2 regions of the Arthrobacter roseus genome follow, and region 1 is predicted to be linked to the other one. Evidence: riboswitches for the same ligand, from Rfam matches in the RefSeq annotation. Region 1 holds a riboswitch; the other holds the start of a gene.
The links. Region 1 has a riboswitch for S-adenosylmethionine ahead of JOE65_RS03995 (LLM class flavin-dependent oxidoreductase). Riboswitches for the same ligand answer to the same signal wherever they lie in the genome.
Positions count from the first base shown of each region.

Region 2: another riboswitch for S-adenosylmethionine. It lies ahead of JOE65_RS06795 (bifunctional o-acetylhomoserine/o-acetylserine sulfhydrylase); the one in region 1 lies ahead of JOE65_RS03995 (LLM class flavin-dependent oxidoreductase).

Region 1 covers NZ_JAFBCU010000001.1:755,072-761,069, reverse strand. Annotated here, with positions in the region: gene JOE65_RS04005 (DUF427 domain-containing protein) at 1-167, shown strand, start outside; gene JOE65_RS04000 (flavin reductase family protein) at 185-697, opposite strand; gene JOE65_RS03995 (LLM class flavin-dependent oxidoreductase) at 715-2,124, opposite strand; SAM riboswitch class I at 2,135-2,233, opposite strand; gene JOE65_RS03990 (SDR family oxidoreductase) at 2,305-2,955, opposite strand; gene JOE65_RS03985 (DUF3817 domain-containing protein) at 3,025-3,486, opposite strand; gene JOE65_RS03980 (ester cyclase) at 3,640-4,044, shown strand; gene JOE65_RS03975 (DUF6318 family protein) at 4,185-4,835, shown strand; gene JOE65_RS03970 (PKD domain-containing protein) at 5,060-5,800, shown strand; gene rlmH (23S rRNA (pseudouridine(1915)-N(3))-methyltransferase RlmH) at 5,915-5,998, shown strand, end outside.
Region 2 covers NZ_JAFBCU010000001.1:1,368,150-1,374,147, forward strand. Annotated here, with positions in the region: gene JOE65_RS06775 (SulP family inorganic anion transporter) at 1-881, opposite strand, end outside; gene JOE65_RS06780 (ArsR/SmtB family transcription factor) at 878-1,273, opposite strand; gene JOE65_RS06785 (alpha/beta hydrolase) at 1,342-2,367, opposite strand; gene JOE65_RS06790 (VOC family protein) at 2,425-3,066, opposite strand; SAM riboswitch class IV at 3,189-3,322, shown strand; gene JOE65_RS06795 (bifunctional o-acetylhomoserine/o-acetylserine sulfhydrylase) at 3,379-4,695, shown strand; gene metX (homoserine O-acetyltransferase MetX) at 4,779-5,852, shown strand; gene JOE65_RS06805 (alpha/beta hydrolase) at 5,936-5,998, shown strand, end outside.

The DNA.
Region 1 (5,998 bases):
GTTTCGAGGCACTCGGTACCCGGGTAGCCCTCTACCCGGGTCTCATGGATTCCTGCGAGGTCAACGGCGAACAAGTGACCACCCAAGATGGTGACTTCTACGGCGGGTGGATCACCAAGCAGATTGTTGGTCCGTTCAAGGGTGGCCCGGGCACCACCGGCTGGTGACCCACGCAATCGTGACGCTACCGATCGTCTAGGCGTAAGTACTGACCCCGGTAGAACAGGAGTGGCTCGCCGGAATAGTGGACCTCCAGGTCCTGAACGGCGCCGACGACGATGGTGTGGTCGCCGCCGTCGTACTCCGCCTGCAGCTCACAGTCGATCGAGGCAAGACTGCCCGGCAACCGCGGAGAACCGTTGGGCCCAACGGCCCACTGAACGCCCGCGAATTTGTCCGTACCCGAACGGGCAAATTGATTGGACAGGGACTCGTTCCCCGCCGACAGAATGTTCACCGTAAAGCGTCCCACGGACCGAATGTGCGGCCAGGACGTCGACGATCGAGCCGTGCTGAAAGTGATCAGGGGCGGATCCAGCGACAGCGATGAGAAAGACTGACAGGTAAACCCCACGGGACCATCGGGCCCCATAGCGGTGATGACCGTAACGCCGGTGCCAAAGTGGCCGACGACGTCGCGGAAGGTGCGCTGGTCAATCACTTGTGACCGGGCGCCGGAAGCAAAAGTGGTAGTCATGACTTGTCCTCACACTCTCAGGAAACCACATGGGCATCGCTCAACCGAAAACGGCTTCCGCGATGCTCCTGTGGCAGTTTGTCGCCGGCGCCGAAGAGCTTGTTTCTCAGCGTCCCCGGCTCATAAGAATCTGGGTAGGCGTTCCGCTTCTGCAACTCGGGAATCACGAACTCCACGATATCTTCGAACGTGCCCGGCGTGATCGCATAGGCAAGGTTGAACCCGTCAACATCGGTGTCTTCAACCCACGAGATCAGCTCCTCCGCAACCTCAGACCCGGAGCCGACCAGGCGGGGTCCCAGCCCGCCAATGGATGCCCGCTCGGCAATGTCGCGCAGGGTCCACGGCTGGCCGTCGTCGTTCTTTTTCTGCAGGTTCGCGACGACGGACTGGATGGCGTTGGACTTCACATCGCCAATGGGATCATCGAGGTTGTACTGCGAAAGGTCCGTTCCCATCCAGCCCGAAAGCAGCACCAGAGCACCCTCATGGCTGGCGTATTTCTGGTAGTCCTCATGCTTGGCCTGCGCTGCCTCAGGAGTCGCATCGGTGATGATCGTCAACAGCGTGTAGATGCGCACCGAATAGCGATCCCGGCCCTCGGCTTCCACCGCGTCGCGAATCTTGACGACGGTGTCCTTGAGAATCGATTTCGTGGGCGACGCAACGAAAATTGCCTCAGCATTCCCCGCTGCAAAAGCAACCCCACGAGGCGATGCACCCGCCTGGAAAATAACTGGAGTTCGCTGCGGAGAAGGCTCACTCAGGTGGATTCCCGGAACCTTGAAGAAACGGCCCTCATGATTGATGCCATGAACTTTGGCAGGATCGGCAAACACTCCAGCTTCGCGGTCACGCACGACGGCGTCGTCTTCCCACGATCCCTCAAGCAGCTTGTAAACCACTTCCAGATATTCATCGGCGTGGTCGTAGCGCTCATCGTGTTCGAGCTGGTCCTGATTGCCCATGTTTCGCGCGGCCGAGGGCAAGTAGCCGGTGACGACGTTCCAACCCACCCGCCCATTGGTCAGGTGATCCAGTGTGGAGAGCCTGCGCGCGAAGGGGTACGGATGCTCATACGCGGTGCCCGCGGTTACGCCAAAGCCCAGATTCTCTGTGACCAGCGCCATCGCCGACACCAGAAGGAAGGGGTCATTCACTGGCACCTGCGCGCCCTGGCGGATGGCGGCGTCGGGCGTTCCACCAAACGTGTCATACGTGCCCAGAACGTCGGCGATGAAAAGCCCATCAAAGAAGCCCTTCTCCAACGTCTGCGCCAGATCCGCCCAGTAACGCAGGTCCTTGTACCTCCACGACTGATCGTCCGGATGCCGCCACAGCCCGGGAGACTGGTGGCCAACACAATTCATGTCGAAGGCGTTGAAACGGATACGGCGCTCAGTGATTTTTGGGGTTGCGGCAGACACAGGGAAATCCTCTCCATCGGTCCTGGCAGTAGCACCCTGCGCCGGAAAATTCCGGTCAGGGTTGCTGCGGCGTCACGGAGCCAGATCTCTCAGCCGCTCGGGATGGTTACGAACCCAGTTCACAACACATCCTGCCGATGGGTAAATAGCGGGCGTCACAAGACGTAACGCCGCCCCCTCTTAGATGGACGCCAGAGCCTTCGCAATGGGCGCTCCACCGTTGTTGAACTCGAGGAACTTTCCGATTGTTTTCGGCTCAGCGAGTGCTGCCGCAGCTACTTCTGCCACGTCGTCGCGCGAGACCTTACTGGCCTCGACGCCGTCGCCTATTTCAATAAGCCCTGTTCCCTTGTCATCTGAGAGCCCGCTTGGCCCAAGGATGGTCCAGTCCAGTTTGGTGCCTCGCAGATGCTCATCAGCCTCAGCTTTGGACTCTGCGTAGGCGTAGAAGTCGTCATCCTCGGGCACACCGTGGTCCTTGCTGGCCCCGAAGTAGGAGACCATGACGAAGCGTTTCACCCCGGCCTCGACGGCTGCATCTATGGTGCGGATCGCGGCGTCGCGGTCTACCGACCAGGTCCGCTCAGGGCTACCGCCACCGGCTCCAGCTGCCCAGACGACGGCGTCGTGTCCGCGGAGTGCGTCAGCGATTTCTGCGGCGTCCGACTTTTCAACGTCGGCCACCAGAGCGCTTGCTCCGGCGGACTCCACGTCCTTGGTCTGATCAGGATTGCGGATGACGGCGCTGACCTCGTGCCCTTGCCCGGCCAGGATGGGGGCGAGTTTCAGGCCAACTTTTCCGTGGCCTCCGATAATAGCGATGCGGGACATGGGGAATCCTTTCGTCGTTAACCACCACCGTAAGCACACTGACCTACGGGTTTCTACCCAATTTCGCTGTTAGTTGAACCACTCTCCGGGCGGGCCCAGCAGCAGCAGGACGCTGAAGACTACGGCCACGGCAACCACGGCGATAACAACAGCCAGTAACAGATGACCCAGCACCCACGCCTGCAGTGTCTCGATAAATCCGTGCGGTTCCTCGCCACCTTCGGCCAGTCTCCACCCGCCATCGAGCATTCCCCGGTGGTCGAGCGACTTCTCCACCGGGATGGTGGCATACGGGACGATGGCGGATACGACGGCGAGCGCGCCAGTTTTCGCCGGCCACTTCTGGTTCACCCAAAGGAACACAGTGACGACGACGTAGCAAAGGAATACGAACCCGTGAATGCCACCGCCGATGCGGACCCCAATCTCCGTGGTCTCAGTGACGTACTTAAGAATCAACCCGATGATCAGCAGAGTCCACGTCACCGCCTCAGCGAAGGCGACGGCGCGGAACAGTTTGCGGGGAGACATATAGAAGGTCCTCGGTTGAAGAGATGGTGTACCTGCAACTATCCCACGGGGTACGCAGGTTCCCTGTGCGGACAGTGACAGGGTGTTGACCTTCTGTTAGCGTCGAAACAGTAGAGAAAATAAGTGTGCTGACTACCCATATAGGAGATGCTCATGTCACGTGAAGTAAACCTCGACGCCCAGAAGAAGCTCGGCGAGCTGTTGAACAACCACGAGGTTGACCGGTTGGACGAAGTCTTCGACAACAACGTAGTCGATCACGATCCCGCACCCGAGCAAGCGCCAGGTGGCCAGGGCATCAAGGACTTCTGGAATCAGTTCCTCAGCGCATTCCCAGACCTTAAGATCCAGCCAGAGGCCCAGGTCGCCGATGAAGAACACGTGACCGTGGTCCTCACAGTAACCGGCACACATCAGGGCACGTTCCAGGGTATTGAACCCACCGGAAAGCGCTTTACCGCCCGTGGCATCCAGGTGGGCCGTTTTGCCAACGGCAAGATCGTGGAGCGCTGGGGCGCAACCGATGTAGCTGGAATTCTGAACCAACTGGGTCAGTAGACATCCAGTCTGTTGGTAGGCACGGGACTAAGCTCCGTGCCTACCAACATGTGGATAACTTTTTCACAAGACATAGCTGTTGGGTACTCTTGAGTTGAATCGACTTGATAACGCTCGTTCTCCTCTACTCAGGATGCCCTATGTCTCGCCTCTCCTTGAAGAACTCCCGTCTGCTCCGAACCAGCGCCTTGGCCTTGTCCGCGCTGCTCCTCATAGCGGGGTGTGCAGGAAGTCCGTCGGCTGATCCCAGCAGCTCCGCGTCCGGCTCGAGCAGCGAATCCGTCTCGCCGACCCCGACGGCGACGCCCACTCCAACGCCGTCGTACAAGCCCGCCTCCGAAGACGGCCCGGCTGAGAACGTGCCCGTTCCGGAAATGCCAGCAGTGGCGAAAGAGCATACCGAGGAGGGGCTCAAGGCGTTCATTGAGTACTACTTCGAGCTCATTAATTACACGAATGAGTCTCAAAGCACCGACGCCATTGCTCCATCCACAAATCTCAAGTGCGCGTCGTGTAGCCGGATCGTGCGAAACGTCAATAACTATAAGGCGGACGGCATGTGGATGGTAGGCGGTGAGTACTCCATTGACCTCATATACGCGGACTTGTCGAATCGGCCTTTGGGTTACAAGTACGCGAACATAAAGTTCCATCAATCCGCTTCGACGGACTACAAGGGCCCCCAAGAAGTTGATGAAGAATTTGAATTGAGTAGCGACATTCGGTGGCAAATGTCGCTCAAGCCGGTTGAGAATGGCTGGATCGTCGTGGACATGGGCGCAGGTAAGTGATTCTGCGTTTTAACCCCAGCGCTTCTGCCGTCGCAATTCTTGTAGCCGTAGTCCTACTACTGGGCGCTCTTACCCAGATCGCACCTGCTTACGCGTCAGATGGCGATTGCGATGACATCGGTGGTCGTGCAAACGGCGGCGGATTTGATACCGGCGGCCAGTATTGTGCGCCCAAGCCCCCTGGGACGTCAGGACCTCCCACGGGTGAGGTAAATCCGGCCCCGGTGCCTTTACCGCCCGCTATCCCCACTGAGCCGGACTCAAAATACCGATACTGGGAAGCCATCGAGTGCTCGGACGCGAACGGGGATCTCAATCCGGTATGTCTCGGGACTGCCTCTACTTGCGACGACGGGACCGCCCGCCTTCAGACCTGGCGCATCCTCAATAGGCCAGACCAAGACCCCCGTACAGCGACAAAAATTGGTGCTCCCCGCTGCGCTGCTCCGGATGATCCTCAATTGCCACGCGCTGACGAAGACCCCGTCGTCACTCTCAAGGACTTCCAAAGGCTCGGCATCATCTCGTCCAAGGTCAGCATCCAGCCACGACCGCATACGCTCATCCGAGCCCACAACAACTTCTACGCCACTGCGGAAACCCAGAACTTTGATATCACCTTGATAGGAAAAGCTGTAAAAGTCCGGGCGACACCGGGCAGCTACACCTGGAACTACGGCGATGGGACAACACGAGGTCCGATCACCGAGGCAGGGACCCCGGTTCACGAAACGCACTGGGGCGAAGAAACCGCGACGAGCTACGCGTACCTGGAAACCGGCGACTACAACGTCCAACTCACCACGTTCTTCCGCGGTGAATTCTCCGTTGAGGGCGGCCCCTGGCAAGCCATCCGAGGACAAGCGCAAGTGGCCTCAGAACCAGTGACCCTAAGCGTCTGGCGATCCGAATCCCGAAACGTCTCCGAAACCTGCGCAGAAAATCCAGAAGGCTGGGGCTGCTGACTCTAGGAGCGAGCTACCAAATAATCCTCAAACCGGTCGACAATGGCTGGATCGTCGCCGATCTGCGATGGCCACAGTAATCATGGCTTCGTCCAGGTAACGGACAATAGACTCATGGCACTGCGCATCCTCACCGTCGGCAAGAAACACGAATCCTGGGTGGCGGAAGGGATCGGCCGCTATGAAAAGCGCATGAAG
Region 2 (5,998 bases), 610 kb from region 1:
GCTACTGATGCCAAGCCCTGACCAAAGAGTTCACGGTCTGCGTCGTAGGGCCCGGTGTCCGAGATCGAGGCAGCAACGCGTGCCGAGAGCAGTGATTCGATGGCGGCCAGCGCGGCGATGGTTGCCGCCGGGCCTGCCAGGGTGATGATCAATGTCCCATCCCACCCGGGCGCTGTTGGCATCGGCAGAGAATCGGGCAGGGCGCCGATTCTCGCAACGGGCATAGCCAGTACCTCTGCCATGACGCTGGCGATGACGATAGCAACAATAGATCCGGGAATTCGAGAATGGATCCTCGGAGCAATGATCATGATGACGGCAACGACTGTGACCAGGACAAGTGCCGCCAACCACTCAGTCACGGAGGACATACGCATGGCTTGGACGGCGGAGACCGCGGCGTTACTGCTGGGGCCAGCGTTCTGGCCAATCGCTGCCGGAACTTGCTGCAGAAAGATGATGATGGCGATTCCCAGAGTGAATCCCTCAATGACCGGCCACGGCAAGAAAGACACCACTCGGCCTAACTTCAGCACTCCTGCCGCGACCACCATCAAGCCCGCCAGAATACTCACCACCGCCAATGCCTCAATTCCATGGATGGCAATGACCGGCCCCAGCACGACAACCATCGCTCCGGTGGGCCCCGAAACCTGAATATGGGAGCCACCAAAGATAGCGGCGACCAATCCCGCTACGACGGCGGTAATGAGACCGCTCGCAGCACCTGCCCCGGAGCTGACGCCGAAGGCCAAGGCCAAGGGCAAGGCGACTATTCCTACAGTGAGGCCAGCAGTGAGATCACCTCTCCACGTGCGAGGTACCTGAGCGTAGTCTTGGCCGCTTGGCAGCAGTGATTGGACGGCAGACAGGAATCTCACTCTGAGCCGCCGGCCCCGGGGGATTGGCCGAGTGCCGCTGAGTACTCAAGGTCGTTCTTGGTGGTGTGAAGCATTTCCTCGAGGAGCCCTCGGGCAACGGCCAACAATTCGGCAACTTGGGGGCTGGCTAATGAGTAGAACTGTTGGAGTCCTCGTCGGTCAGACTTCACCAGGTGGTAGCGGCGAAGTACCGACAGGTGCTGTGACAAGTGCGAGGCTTCCATCCCTGTCGCGGATAAGAGATCAGAAACCGCTACTTCCGGAGCGGCAGAGAGTAGTTCCAACACGCGGATCCGAACTGGATGGGCGAGCCCTTTGAAAAGGTTTGCTTTCACCTCGTATAGTGGCGCCCGAAAATCGGCAAACCCGTTCACTGCGGGCATTTGATCCATCGACAGCTCATTCCTCTACTTGACTACTTGATACATCTATCATTTAGTCTAGCAGTGGAGTGGAAACTTCACGGACTCGTGGCGCTGGCAATCTGTACTGGTCGCCCACCGTACCCATTGAGCCATCGCTCAATCTGAGCGTAGGCTTCCTGTCGCACCGAGTCTTCGGACAAGAAAATGTCATGCATAGCGTTCTTTATTCGCACGATGGTAACGGTATCTCCAAGAGACAGGGCCCGGTGTGCCACAGCATGGACGTTCAGAGCCACGTCAGCCCGGGTTGCTGACTCGGACCATCGGGGTTGTAGATAGTCCTTATCAGATAGCATCACCAGTACCGGGCAATCGATGGACAAGCCGGTTGCGACCGCTGCTTGTGCTTGAAAGATGGCGTTGAGAAATGCCGGCGTGACGGCGAATCCGCGCGCTGGACGCCACTGCTCGTTATAGGTCCAAGTACCCTCAAACCCAGACGATACAGCTCTCGAGTAAATGCCAGGGTCAATGGCCGGAAGCGGTGCCAACGGATTGAACCTGGCGCGCAACTGAACAAGCGGAGCGATGGCGCGCCGGCCCAATTCGGCGCCCTGGAATTCCAGCCACGGACTGTTCAAGACGAGAGCTGAGGCAAGGCCCGGATTCCGGTGCGCCCACCAGCTCAGAGTGAGACCGCCCGCAGAGTGCCCCATCAGGATCAGTGGACGTTCAGTGCCGTCAAGGGTGCCCGAAGTCGAATCGTTGTTCGGTTCGACGGCGATAACGTCAAGTGCTGCCTGGATGTCGTCGTCGTACTCGATCAGATCAGCAACGTAGCCCGGGGTCTGGCCAACACGCAGGCTTCGGCCATAGCAGTGTAGATCAACCGCGTAGAACCGCGCGCCGTGTCGGTGCCAGAACCGCGCGAGGTTGGCCTGAAAGAAGTAATCCGACCAGCCGTGGATGTACAAGATGTTAGACCCCGCCGCAGCCATGTCGATGACTGGCTCCGCCGAGGGCCGGTACCGCACCAGTGTTGCAGGCCCTGTCTCGGTGAGGGGGAGGGTGAGCTGCTCAAAGTCTTTGCCCAGCCCATCGGGCTTCCACTGTTCGTCCATTACCGGACACCCTATCCCTGGTACCGTCAGCCGCGATGACCGGCGCTGCCGGGACGATTAGATGACGACGGTGCCCGTGGCGGTCTTGAACTCCACACTCATGATTCCCGGCGTCCCATTGGGCGCGGTCCACTTGACGTCAACGTCATCCAGCAGGGTTTCAACGGGGTTTCCGAGCCAGTCGGCCACGCGATCGGCGGAACCGGCAATCGTGAGGGCATCGAGCTCTACCTCGGACGCGAAGGCGTTTGAGGGATGTAGGCCGTCAACACCGTCGTCCCAGCGGAGCATGTAAGGCACCTGTGGGTCAGCGATGAGCCCCTTGATCCCTATCTGCTGCCAAGTCAGTTCCTGTCCGTCGGGAAATTTCCGGTTTCCGGGGACAGAGGCACGGCCGAGCCGCTCTTCGAAGGGGGCAAGGTCATCCACCGCAACGCACCAGCCCATCCATCCGCCACCGGATTCCGAACGCGCCCGCACTGCCTGGCCAAAAGGGGCCTTGTCCGACGCGGGGTGGTCGAGCACTTCAACAACCTCAAGGTACTGATGGTTGTTGAGCGGAAAAATGATGTTGCGTGTTCCGAATCTCGGGTGGATGCCTCCCTTCACGAACTCCATGCCGAGGGAGGCAGAAAGGCGTTCGGCTGTGGCCATCAGGCCGTCGGGTTCGCAGGCATAAGAAACATGGTCGAGGCGCATGGCTTTAGTTTGGCACTTTGTGATGTGCGTCTCGACTAAGGTGACCCTAAGTTGCCCTCGTAGAAAAGTCATGGACCGTCACATTCTTGCCGCGTTCGTCGTCGTCGGCCAATGTAATAGCAGGTCATGAGCGCCAGCGAAGGTTTCTCCAGAAACCGCCTGCCCCGGCTTGCTGGCCGGCAACCCTCCAACCGCGGTGGGGTGCCCCGGGTGAAGACCAGGCTCCGCATCAACTGATGCGGTGCAAGCGCAGGTCACAGACGCGAAACCGGTCATCCGTTCCGTCCGTGCACCCCAGTCACAGGGAGCACCATGTCCAATAATTGGTCGTTTGAAACCCGTCAGATCCATGCTGGCCAGACACTAGACGCCGTCACCGGTGCACGTGCACTGCCGATCTATCAGACAACGTCGTTCGTTTTCCCCAGCGCCAAGAGTGCCGGAGACCGTTTTGCCCTAGCCGAGCTTGAGCCGATCTATACGAGGATCGGGAATCCCACCCAAGAAGCAGTCGAGAACCGCATCGCCGATCTGGAAGCCGGAGTCGGTGCCTTGCTGCTGGCTTCTGGACAGGCAGCAACCACGTTCTCCGTCCTGAACATCGCGGAGGCTGGAGACCACATAGTGGCGAGCCCGAGCCTGTACGGAGGAACGCACAACCTGTTCAAGAACACGCTGCGAAAGTTCGGGATTGAGGCAACGTTCGTAGATGACCCAGACAATCTGGAGCAGTGGCGTGCAGCGGTGAGGACCAACACCAAGTTGTTCTTTGGTGAAAGCATCTCGAACCCGCGTCAGGACGTTCTGGATATCGAGGGCGTCAGCACCGTTGCCCACGAGGCGGGCGTGCCGCTCATTGTGGACAACACGCTCGCAACCCCGTACCTGATCAGGCCTATCGAATGGGGTGCTGACATCGTTGTGCACTCCGCCACCAAGTACCTCGGCGGTCACGGTACAGCCATCGCCGGCGTCATCGTGGATTCGGGCAACTTCGATTTCGCGGCAGAACCGGAACGATTCCCCTCATTCAACACACCGGATGAGAGCTATGCCGGCCTGGTCTTCGCACGGGACCTCGGCGTCGGCTCTGAGCTGGGTGCCAACCTTGCCTACATCCTCAAAGCACGCGTGCAGCTCCTGCGCGATCTGGGCTCCGCAGTGTCGCCCTTCAACGCGTTCCTGATCGCGCAGGGCCTGGAGACGCTCAGCCTGCGGATGGATCGGCATGTCGAAAACGCCGAAGCCGTTGCCGCCTGGCTGGAAACGCACGACGCCGTCGAAAGGGTCGCCTACGCTGGCATCCCGTCCAGCCCCTGGTACGAGCGGGGGCGTAAATACAGCGGTAAAGGTGCCGGCGCCATCGTGTCGTTCGATATCCGCGGTGGCTTAGAAGCTGGTCAGCGGTTCGTTGACGGTCTCGAACTCCATTCGCATGTGGCGAACGTGGGCGATGTCCGTTCGCTGGTGATCCATCCGGCGTCGACGACGCACCGCCAACTCAGCGCCGACGAGCAGTTGGCAGCAGGCGTCCGTCCAGGCCTGGTTCGCCTCTCGGTTGGTCTGGAACACCTCGATGACATCCTCGCGGACCTGGATGCCGGATTCCGGGCGGCCAAGGGCCTCTAGCCCACCACGAGCAAGGAGTAGCCTTGACCATTTTTCCAGCTGTCCAGGACACCGCCGGCTGCTTCGCTGCCCCCGGTGACGGCATGCTGCGCTTCATCGGGGTTGGCGATCTGGCGCTGGAAAATGGGGGAACGCTTCCGTCCGTCACGCTCGCATTCGAGACGTGGGGAACACTGAATGCGGACGCCTCCAACGCCGTCCTGATCCAGCACGCGCTGACCGGCAGCAGCCACGTAGCCCGTGGCGCCAGCAGCGAAGACGGCTGGTGGGAGGACTTGGTTGGTCCGGGCAAGACCATCGACACGGACCGGTATTTCGTCGTGGCCGCCAATGTGATTGGCGGCTGCTATGGATCTACCGGTCCGTCGTCGTACGCACCGGACGGGAAGGTCTGGGGCTCACGCTTTCCCTCGGTGACCGTCCGGGATTCGGTAAATGTCGAAGCCAGGCTGGCCGACAGTCTCGGCATCACCCGCTGGCACGCTGTCGCCGGGGGATCCCTGGGCGGTGCCCGCGCCCTCGAATGGGCAGCCACCTATCCCGAAAGGTTGGCGCATTGCCTGGTAGTTGCCGCAACTGCTGCCAGCACCGCGGAACACATCGCCTTCGCCCAAACCCAGATCGCCGCGATCCGCATGGACCAACATTTCAACAACGGCGACTACTACGGCGGGCCCCACCCACTCCAGGGGCTGGGCCTGGCCCGACGAATTGCACACATCACCTATCGATCCGAAGCGGAACTTCAACGCCGCTTCGGAAGGCAGACACAACCGGGCGAACCCCCGGAGATAAGAGACCGACCACAAGACCGGGGCCGATACCGCGTGGAGAGCTACCTGGACCACCACGCCGACAAACTAGCCGCACGGTTCGATGCCAACAGCTACGTTGTCTTGACCGAGCTCTTGATGAGTCACGACGTCGGCCGCAACAGGGGCACAGTTCAGCAGGCGTTCGCCGGCTCTGCAACGTCCTTCGTGATTGCTCCCGTGGACTCGGACCGTTTGTATTTTCCGCAACAGTCCTACGATCTTGCCGCTGCTTTGCCTGGTCCCGTGGAGGTCTGCACTATCCGGACACCGGAGGGCCATGACGGCTTTCTGACCAGCATTTCCCAGCTCGACGCTGTGCTCCGGCGCAGCATTTTCGGTTGACCCGGGGCCACGTAACGGCTCCACAGGTGCGGCGGCTCTGACATTTCGCGGGGAGCTGCGCTGAACGTGCCAGAATTGTGGTCATGACTGACACTGAATCCTGGAGCCCTGTTGTTCTCTGGTCCAAGCCCGAGGGCGAGCGTGCC